One region of the Phreatobacter sp. AB_2022a genome, then DNA from elsewhere that is predicted to be linked to it. Evidence: predicted binding sites of a transcription regulator. Region 1 holds the regulator's gene; the other holds the start of a gene.

Region 1 (7,317 bases):
TGCCGTGGTCGCGGCGGAGGTGAAGAGCCTTGCCAGCCAGACCGCCCGCGCCACCGACGACATCGCCGCGCAGATCGCCGGCATCCAGGCCTCGACGGTCGGCGCGGTGGCCGCGATCAAGGCGATCACCGGTACGATGGGCGAGATCACCGCGGTGACGGCGACCGTTGCCACCGCCATCACCGAACAGGACGCTGCGACCGCCGAGATCGCCCGCACCATCCAGCGCGCGGCCACCGGCACCCAGGCCTTGTCGCGCAACGTCGCCGATGTGAAGGGCGTGATCGCCGAAACCTCCGCCCAGTCGACCCATGTGCTGACCGCCTCCGACGCGCTGAGCCGCGCCGGCGAGCGCCTGTCGCGCTCGGTCGACGGCTTCCTGAACGAGGTGGCCGCAGCCTGAACGGCCTCCGGCGACGGGAACGGCAAGGAGGCGGATGCGCTCATCGCCCGACAATGCTAAAGGCGGGCCCATGGCTCCTCCCCTTTTGCAATTGCAGGACATCCGCCTGACCTTCGGCGGCACGCCGCTTCTGGTCAGCGCAGCCCTGTCCGTCGAGGCCGGCGACCGGCTGGCGCTGGTCGGCCGCAACGGTTCCGGCAAGTCGACGCTCCTGAAGATCGCCGCCGGCCTTGTCGAGGCCGACGGCGGCAGCCGTTTCGCCCAGCCGAGCGCGACGATCCGCTACCTGCCGCAGGAACCCGACCTCTCGGGCGCCGCCACGACGCTGGCCTATGTCGAGGCGGGCCTTGGCCCGGGCGACGACCCCTATCGGGCGCGCTACCTCCTGAACGAGCTCGGCCTGACCGGCGAGGAGGCGACGACAGCCCTGTCGGGCGGCGAAGCCAAGCGGGCTGCGCTCGCGCGCGCGCTGGCCCCCTCGCCCGACATCCTGATCCTGGACGAGCCGACCAACCATCTGGACCTGCCGGCCATCGAATGGCTGGAACGGGCGATCGGCGCGACCAGCTCGGCGGTGGTGATGATCAGCCATGACCGCCGCTTCCTGGAAAACCTGTCGCGCGCCACCGTCTGGCTCGACCGCGGCGTGACCCGCCGGCTCGACAAGGGTTTTGCCCATTTCGAGGCCTGGCGCGACGAGGTGCTGGAGCAGGAGGAAAAGGACCAGCACAAGCTGGACCGGCAGATCGCCCGCGAGGAGCACTGGCTGCGCTACGGCGTCTCGGCCCGGCGCAAGCGCAATGTCCGCCGGCTCGGCCAGCTGCAGAGCCTGCGCAAGGACTTTCGCGAGCACCGCAAGGCCGTCGGCAACGTCTCCATGACCATTTCGGAGGCCGAGCTGTCGGGCAAGCGCGTGGTCGAGGCCCATGGCATTGCCAAGGCCTACGGCCCACGCCGCATCGTCGACGACCTCACCATCCGCATCCTGCGCGGCGACCGGCTGGGCATTGTCGGCCCGAACGGCGCGGGCAAGACGACACTGGTCGGTCTCCTCACCGGCACGCTCGAGCCGGATGCCGGCAGCATCAAGCTCGGCACCAACCTTGCGATGGTCACGCTCGACCAGAAGCGTGAGGCCCTCGACCCGACGACGCCGCTGATGGACGCCCTGACGCTCGGCCGCGGCGACTATGTCACCGTCAATGGCGAGAACCGTCACGTCATCGGCTACATGAAGGACTTCCTGTTCACGCCCGAACAGAAGGGGACGCCGGTGGGCGTGCTCTCCGGCGGCGAGCGCGGCCGGCTCCTGCTGGCGCGCGCCCTGGCAAGCCCCGCCAACCTGCTGGTCCTGGACGAACCGACCAACGACCTCGACCTGGAAACCCTCGACCTCCTGCAGGAGATGCTCACCGACTTTCCGGGCACGGTGATCCTGGTCTCGCACGACCGCGACTTCCTCGACCGGATCTGCACCTCGGTGCTGGTCAGCGAGGGCGACGGCCGCTGGGTCGAATATGCCGGCGGCTATTCCGACATGGTCGCCCAGCGCGGCGCGGGCATTGCAGCGCGCGGCCTGGACAAACCCGCGAAACGGGCGGCCGACGGCGCGGCGCCGCGCGCCGAGGCGGTGCGCGAGGCGCCGAAGCGCAAGCTGTCCTTCCGCGAGAAGCATGATCTCGACGCGCTGCCCGCACGCATGGAAGCGCTTGGCCGCGACATCGCCAAGCTGCAGGCGATCCTGGCCGACCACGGGCTCTACAGCCGCGACCGGGCGGCCTTCGACAAGGCGTCCGCCGCGCTCGCCAAGGCCGAGGCCGAGCTCAGCGCGGCCGAGGAGCGCTGGCTGGAGCTCGAACTCCTGAAGGAAAGCCTGGAGGGCTGACCCTCCCCGCCGGCCAGGCGGGGCGGAGCCGGCTTGAAGCCGGCTGACGAACTTGCGATGCTCGCTGGAGCAGGGGTTTGATGGCGGGCCGGGGGGCCCGCGCGGGTCGGAGCCGCCGCCTGCGGGGGGCGCGAATGGACGTCGCACACGCGGCCGGCGCGGGATCTGGCCTCGCCACTTCCGGTATCGACAGCGTTCTCATCGCCATCGACCCGACCGGCCAACTGGTTCTGAACGGCATCCTGGCTCTGATCATGTTCGGCGTCGCGCTGGAGCTCAGGCTGAGGGATTTCGTCGACGTCTTTTCGCGGCCGCTCGCGCCCATGACCGGCCTTATCGCCCAGACCCTGGTCCTGCCGGCGGTCACCTATGCCATCACGATGATCCTGAAGCCCCAGCCGAGCGTCGCGCTCGGCATGATCATCGTCGCGGCCTGCCCGGGCGGCAACATCTCCAACCTGATGACGCATCTCGCCCGCGGCAACACCGCGCTGTCGATCTCGATGACCGGCATTTCCAACATGCTGGCGGTCGTGACGACACCGCTCAACATCCTGATCTGGGCCAGCCTCAACCCCTCGACCGCCGCGCTGCTGCGCCAGGTCAGCATCGAGCCCGCCGGCTTTCTGGGCACGACCGCCCTGCTCATCGGCGTGCCGCTGATCGCCGGCATGATCACCGTGCACCGCTGGCCCCGGCTGGCCGAACGGCTGCGCCGGCCGTTCCAGATCGCGTCCTTCGTCTTCCTCGTCGGTTTCATCGTTGCGGCGAGCGTCGCCAACGGCCGTTATTTCCTCACCTTCATCAGCGACATCATTCCCCTGGTGATTCTGCACAACACCATCGCGGTCGGCATCGGCTGGCTGTCGGCGCGCCTGTGGCGCCTCAGCGACTACGATACCCGCGCGATGGCCATCGAGGTGAGCATGCACAATTCCGGCTTGGGCCTTGCCCTGATTCTCAACCAGTTCGACGCCCTGGGCGGTGCCGCCCTGATCGCCGCCGGCTGGGGGGTCTGGCACATCGTTTCCGGCTGGGCCCTCGCCGCCTTCTGGACCCGCCGCGACCGCAGGGCGGCGGCGGAATGAACACGGGCATCCTGGTCACGGGCGCAGCTGGCTTCATCGGCGCTGCCCTGGTGCGGCAGCTTGCCGGCGGCGGCGAACCGGTCGTCGGGCTCGACATCCGGGCGCCCGCCGCCCCGGTCCCCGGCATCCGCTACGAGCAGGCCGACATTCGCGATCCCGCGCTCGCCGACCGGATCGCCGCGGCCCGCCCGCGCGTCGTGGTGCATCTGGCATCGGTGGTCGCCGCCGGCGGCGATGCCGCGCGCGACCGCGAGATCGACGTCGTCGGCACCGGTCATGTCGTGGCGGCATGCCTCGCCGCCGGCGCGCGCCGCCTGGTGGTGACCTCGAGCGGCGCTGCCTATGGCTATCATGCCGACAATGCCGTTCCGCTCACCGAGGACAGCCCGCTGCGCGGCAACGAGGATTTCCCCTATTCCCGGCACAAGCGGCAGGTCGAGGAACTGCTCGCCGCCGCGCGGCTGGCCCATCCGGACCTCGAACAGGTCGTGTTCCGCCCCTGCACCGTGCTGGGCCCGGGCGTCGCCAACCAGATCACCGCCATTTTCGAGCGGCCCGTGGTGATCGGCCTTGCCGGCAGCGCGACGCCCTTCAGCCTCGTCAGCGAGACCGATGTGGTGGCGGCCCTCGGCCGCGCCTGCGCGGCGGAAAGCCCGCCCGGCATCTACAATCTGGCCGGCGACGGCACGCTGACGCTTGCCGAGATCGCCAGGCGGATCGGCAAGCCCTACCTCGCCGTTCCCCCCGGGCTGATGCGCCTGGCACTCGGGCTCGCGAACCGGCTCGGCCTGACGACGCTCGGCCCGGCGCAGGTCAATTTCCTGCAGTACCGGCCGGTGCTCGCCAATGATCGGCTGAAGACCCGGTTCGGCTACCGGCCGACCCTGTCGGCGGCCGAGACCTTCGATCGCTACTGGCAGGCGAGGGCCGCGGCATGACCTATCTCATCATCGGCGCCGGCCCGTCGGGACTTGCCACCGCGCGGGTGTTCAAGGAGACGGGACTGCCCTTCCAGGTGGTCGAGTGCAATCTCGATGTCGGCGGCCAGTGGCTCTACGGCGCGCCGTCGAGCAGCATCTATCAGACCACCCATCTCATTTCGTCCAAGACCACCACGGCCTTCGCCGACTATCCGATGCCGGCCGACTGGCCGGCCTATCCGCACCACACCCAGGTCTTCGACTACCTCAAGGCCTTCGCCGGCCATTTCGACCTCTACCCGTCGATCCGCTTCAACCGTGCCGTGACCCGGCTCGCCCAGGAGGACGGCCGCTGGCAGGCGACCTTCGACGACGGGACGAGCGAGACCTATGCCGGCGTCGTGATCGCCAACGGCCATCTGAGCGACCCGGAACTGCCGGCCGTGCCCGGCACCTTCACCGGCGACCTCATGCATGCCAAGACCTACAAGAGCCCCGACATCTTCGCCGACCGGCGCGTGCTGATCGTCGGCATGGGCAATACCGGCTGCGATCTGGCCGTCGATGCGGTGCACCGCGCAGCCAAGGTCCTGTGGTCGGTGCGCGGCGGCAATCATTTCACCCCGAAATTCCTCCGCGGCAGGCCCGCCGACGAGGCCAATCACAAGGCCCGCTTCGTTCTGCCCCGACGCCTCCGCTCGATCGTGCACGAGGCCGTGCTCGGTTTCGTCGTGGGCCCGCCGGAACGCTACGGCCTGCCGCGCCCGGCGCACCGGCTGTATGACCGCACGCCAATCGTCAACACGCTGGTGCTGCAGCATCTCGGCCAGGGCGATATCGGCCTGAGGCCGCCGCTCGCCCGGCTCGACGACGATCGCGTCATCTTCACCGACGGCCGCGCCGACGAGGTCGATCTCGTGCTGTTCGCGACCGGCTACCGGATCACCTTCCCGTTCCTGGACGAGGCCGCGCTGAAGAGCGAGCTGAACTGGCAGGCCCCCGCCCCGCACCTCTATCTCAACATCTTTCCGCCGGCGGACAACAACCTCTTCGTCGTCGGCATGATCGAGGGCGGCGGCATCGGCTGGCCCGGGCGCGACCTGCAGGCACGGGCGGTGGCGAGCTATCTGACGGCGCGGCGCGACCGGCCGGTGCGTGCGGCAGCCTTCCGCCGCGAAATCGGCCGGCATTGCGCCGGGCCGCGGCCGGCCGATGCCGGTCCGCACGGCATCTTCATCGATTTCGTGGACTACAAGCGCGTTCTGGGCCGGGCGATCGAACGGCTGAGCTGAGGCCGGATCGCGTCCGGACCGACGCCAACGGCATCGAGGCCGGCCGTGGTTCGAGGCTCGCGCTCCCGGGCGCGGGCCTACGCCGCCCCGGCGAAGCGCTCGTTGAAGGCGTAGCCCGAGCCGCGCACGGTGCGAATCGGATCGGCCTCGCGGCCGCGCTTCACCGCCTTGCGCAGGCGGCCGATATGCACGTCCACCGTGCGCTCGTCGATATAGACGTCGCGGCCCCAGACACCGTCGAGCAGCTGCTCGCGGGTATAGACGCGGCCCGGCGACTGCATGAGGAATTCGAGCAGGCGGAACTCGGTCGGCCCGAGCGTGATCTCGCGACCCGACCGATGCACCCGGCGGGTCTCGCGGTCGAGCTCGATATCGCCCGACTTCAACAGGCTGGAGAGATGTTCCGGCTTGGCCCGGCGCAGCAGCGCGCGGATGCGCGCCAGCAGCTCAGGCACCGAGAACGGCTTGACCACATAGTCGTCGGCGCCGGTAGCCAGGCCGCGCACGCGCTCGCCCTCCTCGCCGCGGGCGGTGAGCATGATCACCGGCAGCCGCTCGGTCTCGGCGCGCAGCCGGATGCGCCGGCACAGCTCGATGCCGGACAGGCCCGGCAGCATCCAGTCGAGCAGCATCAGATCGGGGACCGCCTCGCGCAGCCGCACCTCCGCCTCGTCGCCCCGCATCACGGTTTCGACGCGATAGCCTTCGGCTTCGAGATTGTAGCGGAGCAGGACGGTGATCGGTTCTTCGTCTTCGACCACCATGATGCGTGCGGTCATGAGTTCAGTCCCTTGTTGGTCAGGAGCCGGCCGAGACGATCGACGTGGTGTCGAGCTTCGGCCGCTCCTCGGCGAGCGTCGTACCGTTGACCACGTAGTAGATCGTCTCGGCGATGTTGGTTGCGTGGTCGCCGATCCGCTCGAGGTTCTTGGCGCAGAACAGGAGGTGGGTGCAGGCGCCGATATTGCGCGGATCCTCGAGCATGTAGGTCAGCAGCTCGCGGAACAGCGAATTGTAGAGCGCGTCGATATCGCCGTCCGACTTCCAGACCTCCAGCGCGGCCGCGACGTCGCGCTGGGCGAAGGCGTCGAGCACCTCCTTGATGCGCTCCAGCGCGAGGCGGGCCATGGCATCGAAACCGCCGGTGACCTTCGGCAGCGGCAGCGAGCCGTTGATCGCGATGACCCGCTTGGCGATGTTCTTGGCGAGATCGGCGATCCGCTCGAGATCGGCCGCGATGCGCAGCGCGGCGACGATCTCGCGCAGGTCGATGGCCATCGGCTGGCGCTTGGCGATCACCAGGATGCCGGCCTCCTCGATCTCGCGCTGCATGGCATCGATCGCCGGATCGGCGGCGCGCACCGTCGAGGCCAGCGCCACGTCGCCGCGAATCAAGGCGTCGATGGCGCCGACGATCTGCTTCTCGGTCAGCCCGCCCATTTCGGCGACGCGTTGCGCCAAGCCCTTCAGCTCGTTCTCGAATGCGCTGACGATATGCTCGGTCATGCAGGTCTCCTGGGCGGGCTCGGGAAAAGGGGCTTTTCCCTACCCGTGTATGACGACGGTTCTATGCTTGCGACGTGACACATCAATGACGATGAAAAAGCCAAGCATTCAAGCGCTTGTAAGGGATGCGACAAGACATTCCGCCGTCACATCGGCAAGTTCCGCCGCCGGCGGCACTCGCCGGGCCGCGGATGGCCCGGCCGGCACGGCGGTCACTCCGCCG
Region 2 (7,317 bases), on a different contig from region 1:
GCGCTCGAAGCCGGTCAGATCGTAATGTGGCGCGCTGGTCCGCGGCGGTCCCTGATAGGACGAGCGGTGGAGGCCGAGCGAAAAGGCGAAACGGTGCAGCTCGTCGATGTCGTCGGCGAGGAGATGGCACCATTTCAGTCCCTGCCACTGCCAGATGGCATCGTCGACATAGACGGCCATTACCGGCCCTCGTGCCGCGCGGGGCCACCATCCGGCCCCTGCTGGCGCGGGGCACTGTCGTCCGCTCCGTGGTCCATGGCCGCGCCCGCCGCTCAGGCGGCCTTCAGGCCGGCCAGGCCGAGCGCCCGGTCCTGGCGCGCGGCCACGGCGTCCAGGCTGAAATTCTCGATCTCCTCGTTGTAGAGGCGATAGAAATTGAGCTCGGCCTTCAGGTGCAGGAAAACGCCGCCGAGGCCGATGGCCGCCCGGTCCATCAGCACGAATTCCTGCGGGATGGTCACCGGTCCGCGTTCCTTGAGCGCCTTGTGCACCTGGAAGGCTTCGCGCCGGCCATATTCGCCGGGCGCGACGCCGTCGGCGATCGTCCGGACGCGGTCGTCGAGCAGCGGTCCGTAGATGAACCGCGCCCACATGTTGAGAACCTCGATCAGATCCCTGCGCAGGTTCCTGAAGCCCCAGGTCTCGTAGGCGTGGACGACGCGCGCCTCGTCGCCCGCTTCCAGGCCCTTGTAGAGGTCGATCACGGCGCCGATGAACCGGGCCGGGAAAACGCGCACGCAGCCATAGTCGAGAAGGTTGATGCCGCCGGCTTCGCCGTCCTGCGCGAAGACGGTGTAGTTGCCGAGATGCGGATCGCCGTGGATGACGCCGATCGCGGCGAAAGGATGCCACCAGGCGCGGAACATGGCGGTGGCGAGCCGGTTGCGCTCGGCGAGCGACGCCTCGACATGGCTCAGCATGCGCGTGCCCTCGAGCCAGGACAGGGTCAACAGGCGTCCGGTCGACAGTTCGGGCCGCACCGTCGGCACGCGCACCAGCGGCTCGTCCTTCAGGACCTCGGCATAGAGCGCGGCGTGCTTGGCCTCGCGGCGGTAGTCGAGCTCTTCGCGCACCCGCGCGCTGATTTCCTTGATGATCTCGCGCGTGTCGATCGCCGGGTCCATGCGGCGCTGCAGCGCGAACAGGACTTCGAGCTGGACGAGGTCGGCTTCGACGGCCGACTGCATGTCGGGATATTGCAGCTTGCAGGCGAGCGCCATGCCGTCATGGGCGCTGGCACGATGGACCTGGCCGAGCGAGGCGGCGGCGGCGGGGATCTTGTCGAAGGCAGCGAAGCGTTTTTCCCAGTCCGGGCCGAGCTCGGCCATCATGCGTCGCTTGACGAAGGCCGGCCCCATGGGCGGGGCCTCCGACTGCAGTTTCTGCAGCTCGCTGGCATATTCCGGCGGCAGCACTTCGGGAATGGTCGACAGGAGCTGGGCGACCTTCATGATCGGCCCCTTCAGTCCGCCCAGCGCACGGGTCAGGTCGGCGGCGTTCTTCTCCCGGTCGAGAGACCTGCCGAACAGCCGGGCGGCGGCGATCGAGGCGGCGGCGCCCGAGACGTTGACGCCCACCCGGGCATAGCGGGACAGGCGCCCGGTCAGGCGGTTGGCTTCATCGTCACGTTCGGACATGCGCGCTCCGGCTTTGACTGGACCGCCAAGAGATAGTGCTTCAGGCGCCCGGCCGCGAGGGCGCCGAGGCCGAAGGCGCCCGCTGCCGCCGGCTCAGCCCGGCCGGCGCGGGTCGCCATCCTCGGTCGTATCGATCACATAGGCCCATTTGCGCGTCGCCACCCGCATGGCGCGCCACTTGTTGTCGAGATGGAAGCCGGTCGCCACGACGGTCTTGCGCGGGTCGGTCCGACGCTCGCGGCCAAAGACGATATCGGACATGGGATAGGTCGCCCGGCTCCGGCCGATGGTGGACAGCGTCTCGACCGTCACCGCCGTGTCGGACGCGTAGAGCGCCGTCACGTAGAGCCTCAGATAGAACTCCAGGCCGAGTGCCGCGGCGGCAACGATCGGCGTCAGGATCAGCGCGGCCAGGTGATTGTTCGAGGGATCCTCGATGCGCGTCGACCAGGCGAGCCAGGCAAAGCCTGCCGTCGCGGCCCAGAACAGCGCCTGCAGGAAGCGCACGCGGCGCCAGCGGGTATTGCGGTAGACTTCGCGCATGGCGGTCGTCCGGTTGCGAGCGGGCAGGGTTCAGGCCCGGCCGGGATCCCAGGCCGCCTGGTTGGCGCGGAGCTGCTCGAGCAGTCCGTTGACATCGCCGAGCACCCAGAGATCGCGCACCTTGTCGCCTTCGAAGGTGAAGAACGGCGCGCCGGCCCAGGCAACGTGCTTGCCCGTCGGCGCGAAACCGAACAGCTCGGCGCGGTGCAGGCCATGGAAGCGCAGCCGGCCGGCGACGCGGTTGTCCTGCTCGACCAGTTCCAGGATGTCGCTCGTATAGTTCTCGAGCGCCCCGGTGACGAAATCGACGTAGCCGGCGAAAGCCTCGTGGCCGACCAGGACCGGGCCGAGCGAGCCGCGAAAGGTGAAGCCCTCGTGGAAGATGGTGGGAATGAGGCTCTTGTCCGCCTTGTCCCACAGGCCCTTGTAGAACAGCGTGACGATTTCGGTCTGGTGCGACATCAGCTCTCCATGGCCTCCAGCTCGGCGATCATCCGCTCGATGACGCTGAGACCACCTTGCCAGAAGGCGGGCTCGCGCGCATCGAGCCCGAACGGGGCGAGCACCTCGGAATGGTGCTTGGTGCCGCCGGCGGCCAGCATGGCGAGATAGCGCTCGGCAAAGCCCTTGTCGGCGGTCTCGTAGACGGCATAGAGCGAGTTCACGAGGCAGTCGCCGAAGGCATAGGCGTAGACGTAGAAGGGCGAGTGGATGAAGTGCGGGATATAGGCCCAGAAGGTCTCATATCCCGGCTTCAGCACGATGGCCGGGCCGAGGCTTTCGGCCTGCACGCTCATCCAGGCCTCACAGATCTGGTCGGCGGTCAGCTCGCCCTCGCGGCGGGCGATGTGCACCTTGCGCTCGTAGGAATAGAAGGCGATCTGGCGGACCACCGTATTGATCATGTCCTCGACCTTCGAGGCGAGCAGGGCCTTCTTCTGCACGCGGTCGGTGGTGGCTTCCAGCACGGCCTTGAAGGTCAGCATCTCGCCGAAGACCGAGGCCGTCTCGGCCAGGGTCAGCGGGGTCGGTGCCATCAGCGGCCCGTTCGGCGCAGCCAGAACCTGGTGGACACCGTGGCCGAGCTCATGGGCAAGGGTCATCACGTCGCGCGGCTTGCCCTGGTAGTTGAGCAGCACATAGGGATGCGCGGACGGCACGGTCGGATGGGCGAAGGCGCCCGGCGCCTTGCCGGGCCGTACCGGCGCGTCGATCCAGCTTTCGTCGAAGAAGCGCCGCGCGATGGCGGCCATATCGGGCGAGAAGCCGGCATAGGCCGAGAGCACGGTGTCGCGTGCCTCGGCCCAGGGAATGGTGCGGGTCTCGACCTTGGGCAGCGGCGCGTTGCGGTCCCAATGGTTCAGTGTGTCGCGGCCGAACCAGCGCGCCTTCAGCTTATAGTAGCGGTGCGACAGCTTCGGATAGGCGGCACGCACCGCGGCGACCAGGGCGTCGACCACCTCGCGCTCGACCCGATTGCTCAGGTGGCGGGAATCCGCGACGTCCTCGAAGCCGCGCCAGCGGTCGACGATCTCCTTGTCCTTGGCGAGGGTGTTGGTGATCAGCGTGAAGGTGCGCAGATTGTCCCTGAAGGTGGCGGCGAGCGCGTCGGAGGCCGCCTTGCGCCGCTCCTCGGCCGGGTCCTGCAGCAGGTTGAGGGTGGGTTCCAGCGTCAGGCTCTCGCCATCGACGGTGAAGCGCAGATTGGCGATGGTCTCGTCGAACAGCCGGTTCCAGGCGGCCCGGCCGGTCATGTTCTTTTCGTGGAACAGCTGCTCGATGCGGTCTTCGAGCTGGAACGGCTTGTCGCGCCGGAGATCCTCCAGCCAGGGCCGGTAGTGGCCGAGCCGCGCGCCGGACATGGCCCGTTCGATATGGGCATCCTCGATGCGGTTGAGCTCCAGGGTGAAGAACAGGAGATGCGACGAGATCGCGGTGATCTTCTCCTGGATGTCGCCGTAGAATTTGGAGCGGATCGGATCGGTGGTGTCGCCGGCATAGACGAGGCCGGCGAAGGAGGCGAGGCGGCCGAGCAGGTCCTCGAGCGCCTCGTAGCGGACGACCGCGTCGGCAAGCTCGGCCTCGGCGCCGGCATCCGCGGCGATGGCCGCCAGGCGCCCCTTGAAGGCGGTCTCGAAGGCGATGGCCTCACGCTCGGCCTTGTCGAGGTCGCGGCGCACCGCCGGCGCGTCCATGGCCGGATAGAGCGCGCTCAGATCCCACTGCGGCAAGGCGCCGAGCGCGTCCGTGGCCTTGGCGCGTTCGCCCGCGCCTTTCGCATGGGCAGCCTGGAACGTTCGACGCATGGATGGAGCCTCCGACGGGACGAACAGAAACGTCCCCTATGGTCGGAACCGCCGGTCCGATCAATGCGGTGCTTCGCCCGGGCGTGCCGGAACCTCGGCGGCGTTGCCTTCCGGCAACGTTCCGTTACACAAGCGGGGTGCCCGGCAGGGGCCGGAGCGCTCAGCCGGCCGCGAGCCGGCGCGGGTCGGCGGCCATTCCGGCGCCGCGCTTGCGGAAGCGGACGAGCGAATAGACGCCGAGCGGACCGACCCGGCGGCGCTCGATCACCTCGGCGCCGCCGTGGTTGGCAGCCCAGGCCTCGAGGCGCGCGAAGGGGAATTCCGGACGCAGGCCGAATGTGTGGGCGTGCTTGGAGAACCAGCGCTCGATGGCGGCGGCAAGCCCCCGTTCGGAATAGAGATGGTTGACGAGGATGATCTCGGCGCCGGGCCGGGCGACGCGCGCGCACTCGTCCAGGACCCGCTCCGGGCGCTCGACCAGGGTGATCACGAACTGGGCGACGACGCAGTCGAAGCTCGCGTCGGGAAAGGCGAGGTCATGGGCGTCCATGACCCGGACGTCCTTCACATGGGGGAAGGCGCCGCTCGTCATCCGCTCGCGCGCCTTGGCGACCATCGGTTCGGACAGGTCGATGCCGGTGATCTCGGTGGTGGCGTCGTAGTCGGAGAAGGACAGGCCGGTGCCGACGCCGACCTCCAGGATCCGGCCGCCGACGCGCCGCGCCGCCTGGGCGGCCGCCCGGCGGCCCTGCTCGAAGACCGGGCCGCAGACGGCGTCGTAGATCGGCGCCCAGCGGGCATAGGCTTTCTCCATCGTTTCGCGATCGAGATCTCCTGCCATGTCGGGCTCCTTGCGTCTGGACGGTGCGAGAGGACGTGATCGCCCGAAGGTCTTCAGGCGATCGTGCGGGACGACGGGGCCGTCGACTCAAGAGTTCGAGGCGAAAACGACGGCTCGCCGAGCGCCTAGCAAGCCCATGCGACAGTCTTGCGACAGCAGCGAACCGCTATTCGGCGCCGCGTGGAACCCCTGATGCTGGCCGGCTGTCACAAAAGCTGTAACGGAATCTGCTTCCTGGCGGTCACGGCTTTTGCAGCGGGATCCAGGTCATGGCGGAGAAGCGCTACCGGGCAATGTTCATTTCCGACGTGCATCTTGGCGCGCGCGGGTCGCAGACCAAGCTGCTCATCGACTTTCTGCGCTACAACGACGCGGACGTCATCTATCTCGTCGGCGACATCATCGACGGCTGGCAGCTCAGGCGCGGCTGGCATTGGCCGCAATCGCACAACGACGTGGTGCAGAAGCTGCTGCGCAAGGTGCGCAAGGGGTCGCAGATCATCTATCTCCCCGGCAACCACGACGAATTCCTGCGCGACTATTTCGGCACCCATTTCGGCGGCATCGAGGTGATGGACGAGGCAATCTACACCTCGGCCGACGGCAAGCGCTTCCTGGTGGTGCATGGCGATGCCTTCGACGTGGTGGTCATGCATGCGCGCTGGCTCGCCCATCTCGGCGACTGGGCCTATGACGCGGCGATCTATCTCAACCGCTGGTTCAATCTCGTCCGGCGCAAGCTGGGGCTGACCTACTGGTCGCTGTCGGCCTGGGCCAAGCTGAAGGTGAAGAAGGCGGTCAACTTCATCGGCGCCTTCGAAGAGGCGCTCGCCAGCGAGGCACGCCGGCAGAAGGTCGACGGCGTCATCTGCGGCCATATCCATCACGCCGCCATCCACGACCAGCACGGCATCCGCTACATGAACTGCGGCGACTGGGTGGAGAGCTGCTCGGCGCTCGTCGAGACCTATGAGGGCCGGTTCGAGATCGTCCGCTGGACCGAGATCCTGCCGGAGACGGCGGCGCCGGCCGCCGCCGCCGAGGCCGAAGCCGATCTGCCCCTGCCGCTGCCCGGCGGTCGGAAGGTTGCCGCCTGATGCGCCTCGCGGTCGCAACCGACGCCTGGTCGCCTCAGATCAACGGCGTGGTGCGCTCGCTCCAGGAAACCGCGGCCGCCTTGCCGCAGTTCGGCATCGCCGCCCATTTCGTCACGGCCGAAGGCCTGCCAAGCCTGCCGCTGCCGACCTATCCGGACATCCGGCTGGCGATCATGGCCGGATCGGCCGTCGCCCGCCGGCTCGACGCGATCGCGCCCCATGCCGTCCATATCGCCACCGAAGGCCCGATCGGGCACGCGGTGCGACGCTGGTGCCTGACGCGCCGGCTGCCCTTCACCACCAGCTATCACACCCGCTATCCGGACTATGTCAGAGCCCGGGCGCCGATCCCGGAAGCCTGGACCTATGCCTGGCTGCGCCATTTCCACGGCGCGGCGCAGCGCACCATGGTGCCGACCGAAACCATGCGCCGGGAGCTCGAGCGCTGGGGGTTCGCCAATCTGACGCTCTGGGCGCGCGGCGTCGACACGCAGCTGTTCCGGTCGCGGCCGGGCCAGCGGCTCGACTGGCCACGGCCGATCATGCTGAGCGTCGGCCGCCTGGCGGTCGAGAAGAACCTCGAGGCCTTCCTCGGCCTCGACGTGGCCGGCACCAAGCTGGTGGTCGGCGACGGGCCGCAGCGCGCCGAGCTCGAAAGGCGCTTTCCCGATGCGGTGTTCCTTGGCGCGCGCACCGGCGAGGCGCTGGCCGAGATCTATGCCGGCGCGGACGTCTTCGTGTTCACGAGCCGCACCGACACCTATGGCAACGTCATGCAGGAGGCGCTTGCGAGCGGGGTGCCCGTCGCGGCCTTTCCGGTGCCCGGGCCGATCGACGTGGTGGCCGATCCGACGATCGCCTGCCTCGACGAGGATCTGGCCAAGGCGATCGCC

What was found. Region 1 encodes PhoB, which activates phosphate uptake and scavenging genes when phosphate is short. Its sites were predicted from a motif close to TGTCATNNANCTGTCAT; they were not measured.
Region 2: the regulator PhoB is predicted to act here: its motif matches at 5,466-5,482, upstream of OZ671_RS19185 (UDP-2,3-diacylglucosamine diphosphatase).

Annotation. Positions count from the first base shown of each region.
Region 1 is NZ_JAPSET010000015.1:97-7,413, reverse strand. It holds gene OZ671_RS12730 (methyl-accepting chemotaxis protein) at 1-403, shown strand, start outside; gene OZ671_RS12725 (ABC-F family ATP-binding cassette domain-containing protein) at 474-2,288, shown strand; gene OZ671_RS12720 (bile acid:sodium symporter family protein) at 2,423-3,376, shown strand; gene OZ671_RS12715 (SDR family oxidoreductase) at 3,373-4,314, shown strand; gene OZ671_RS12710 (flavin-containing monooxygenase) at 4,311-5,588, shown strand; gene phoB (phosphate regulon transcriptional regulator PhoB) at 5,666-6,367, opposite strand; gene phoU (phosphate signaling complex protein PhoU) at 6,387-7,094, opposite strand.
Region 2 is NZ_JAPSET010000027.1:9,759-17,075, reverse strand. It holds gene OZ671_RS19215 (DUF4031 domain-containing protein) at 1-180, opposite strand, end outside; gene OZ671_RS19210 (ABC1 kinase family protein) at 273-1,637, opposite strand; gene OZ671_RS19205 (hypothetical protein) at 1,731-2,180, opposite strand; gene OZ671_RS19200 (ester cyclase) at 2,211-2,642, opposite strand; gene OZ671_RS19195 (M3 family oligoendopeptidase) at 2,642-4,486, opposite strand; gene OZ671_RS19190 (class I SAM-dependent methyltransferase) at 4,647-5,327, opposite strand; gene OZ671_RS19185 (UDP-2,3-diacylglucosamine diphosphatase) at 5,597-6,424, shown strand; gene OZ671_RS19180 (glycosyltransferase family 4 protein) at 6,424-7,317, shown strand, end outside.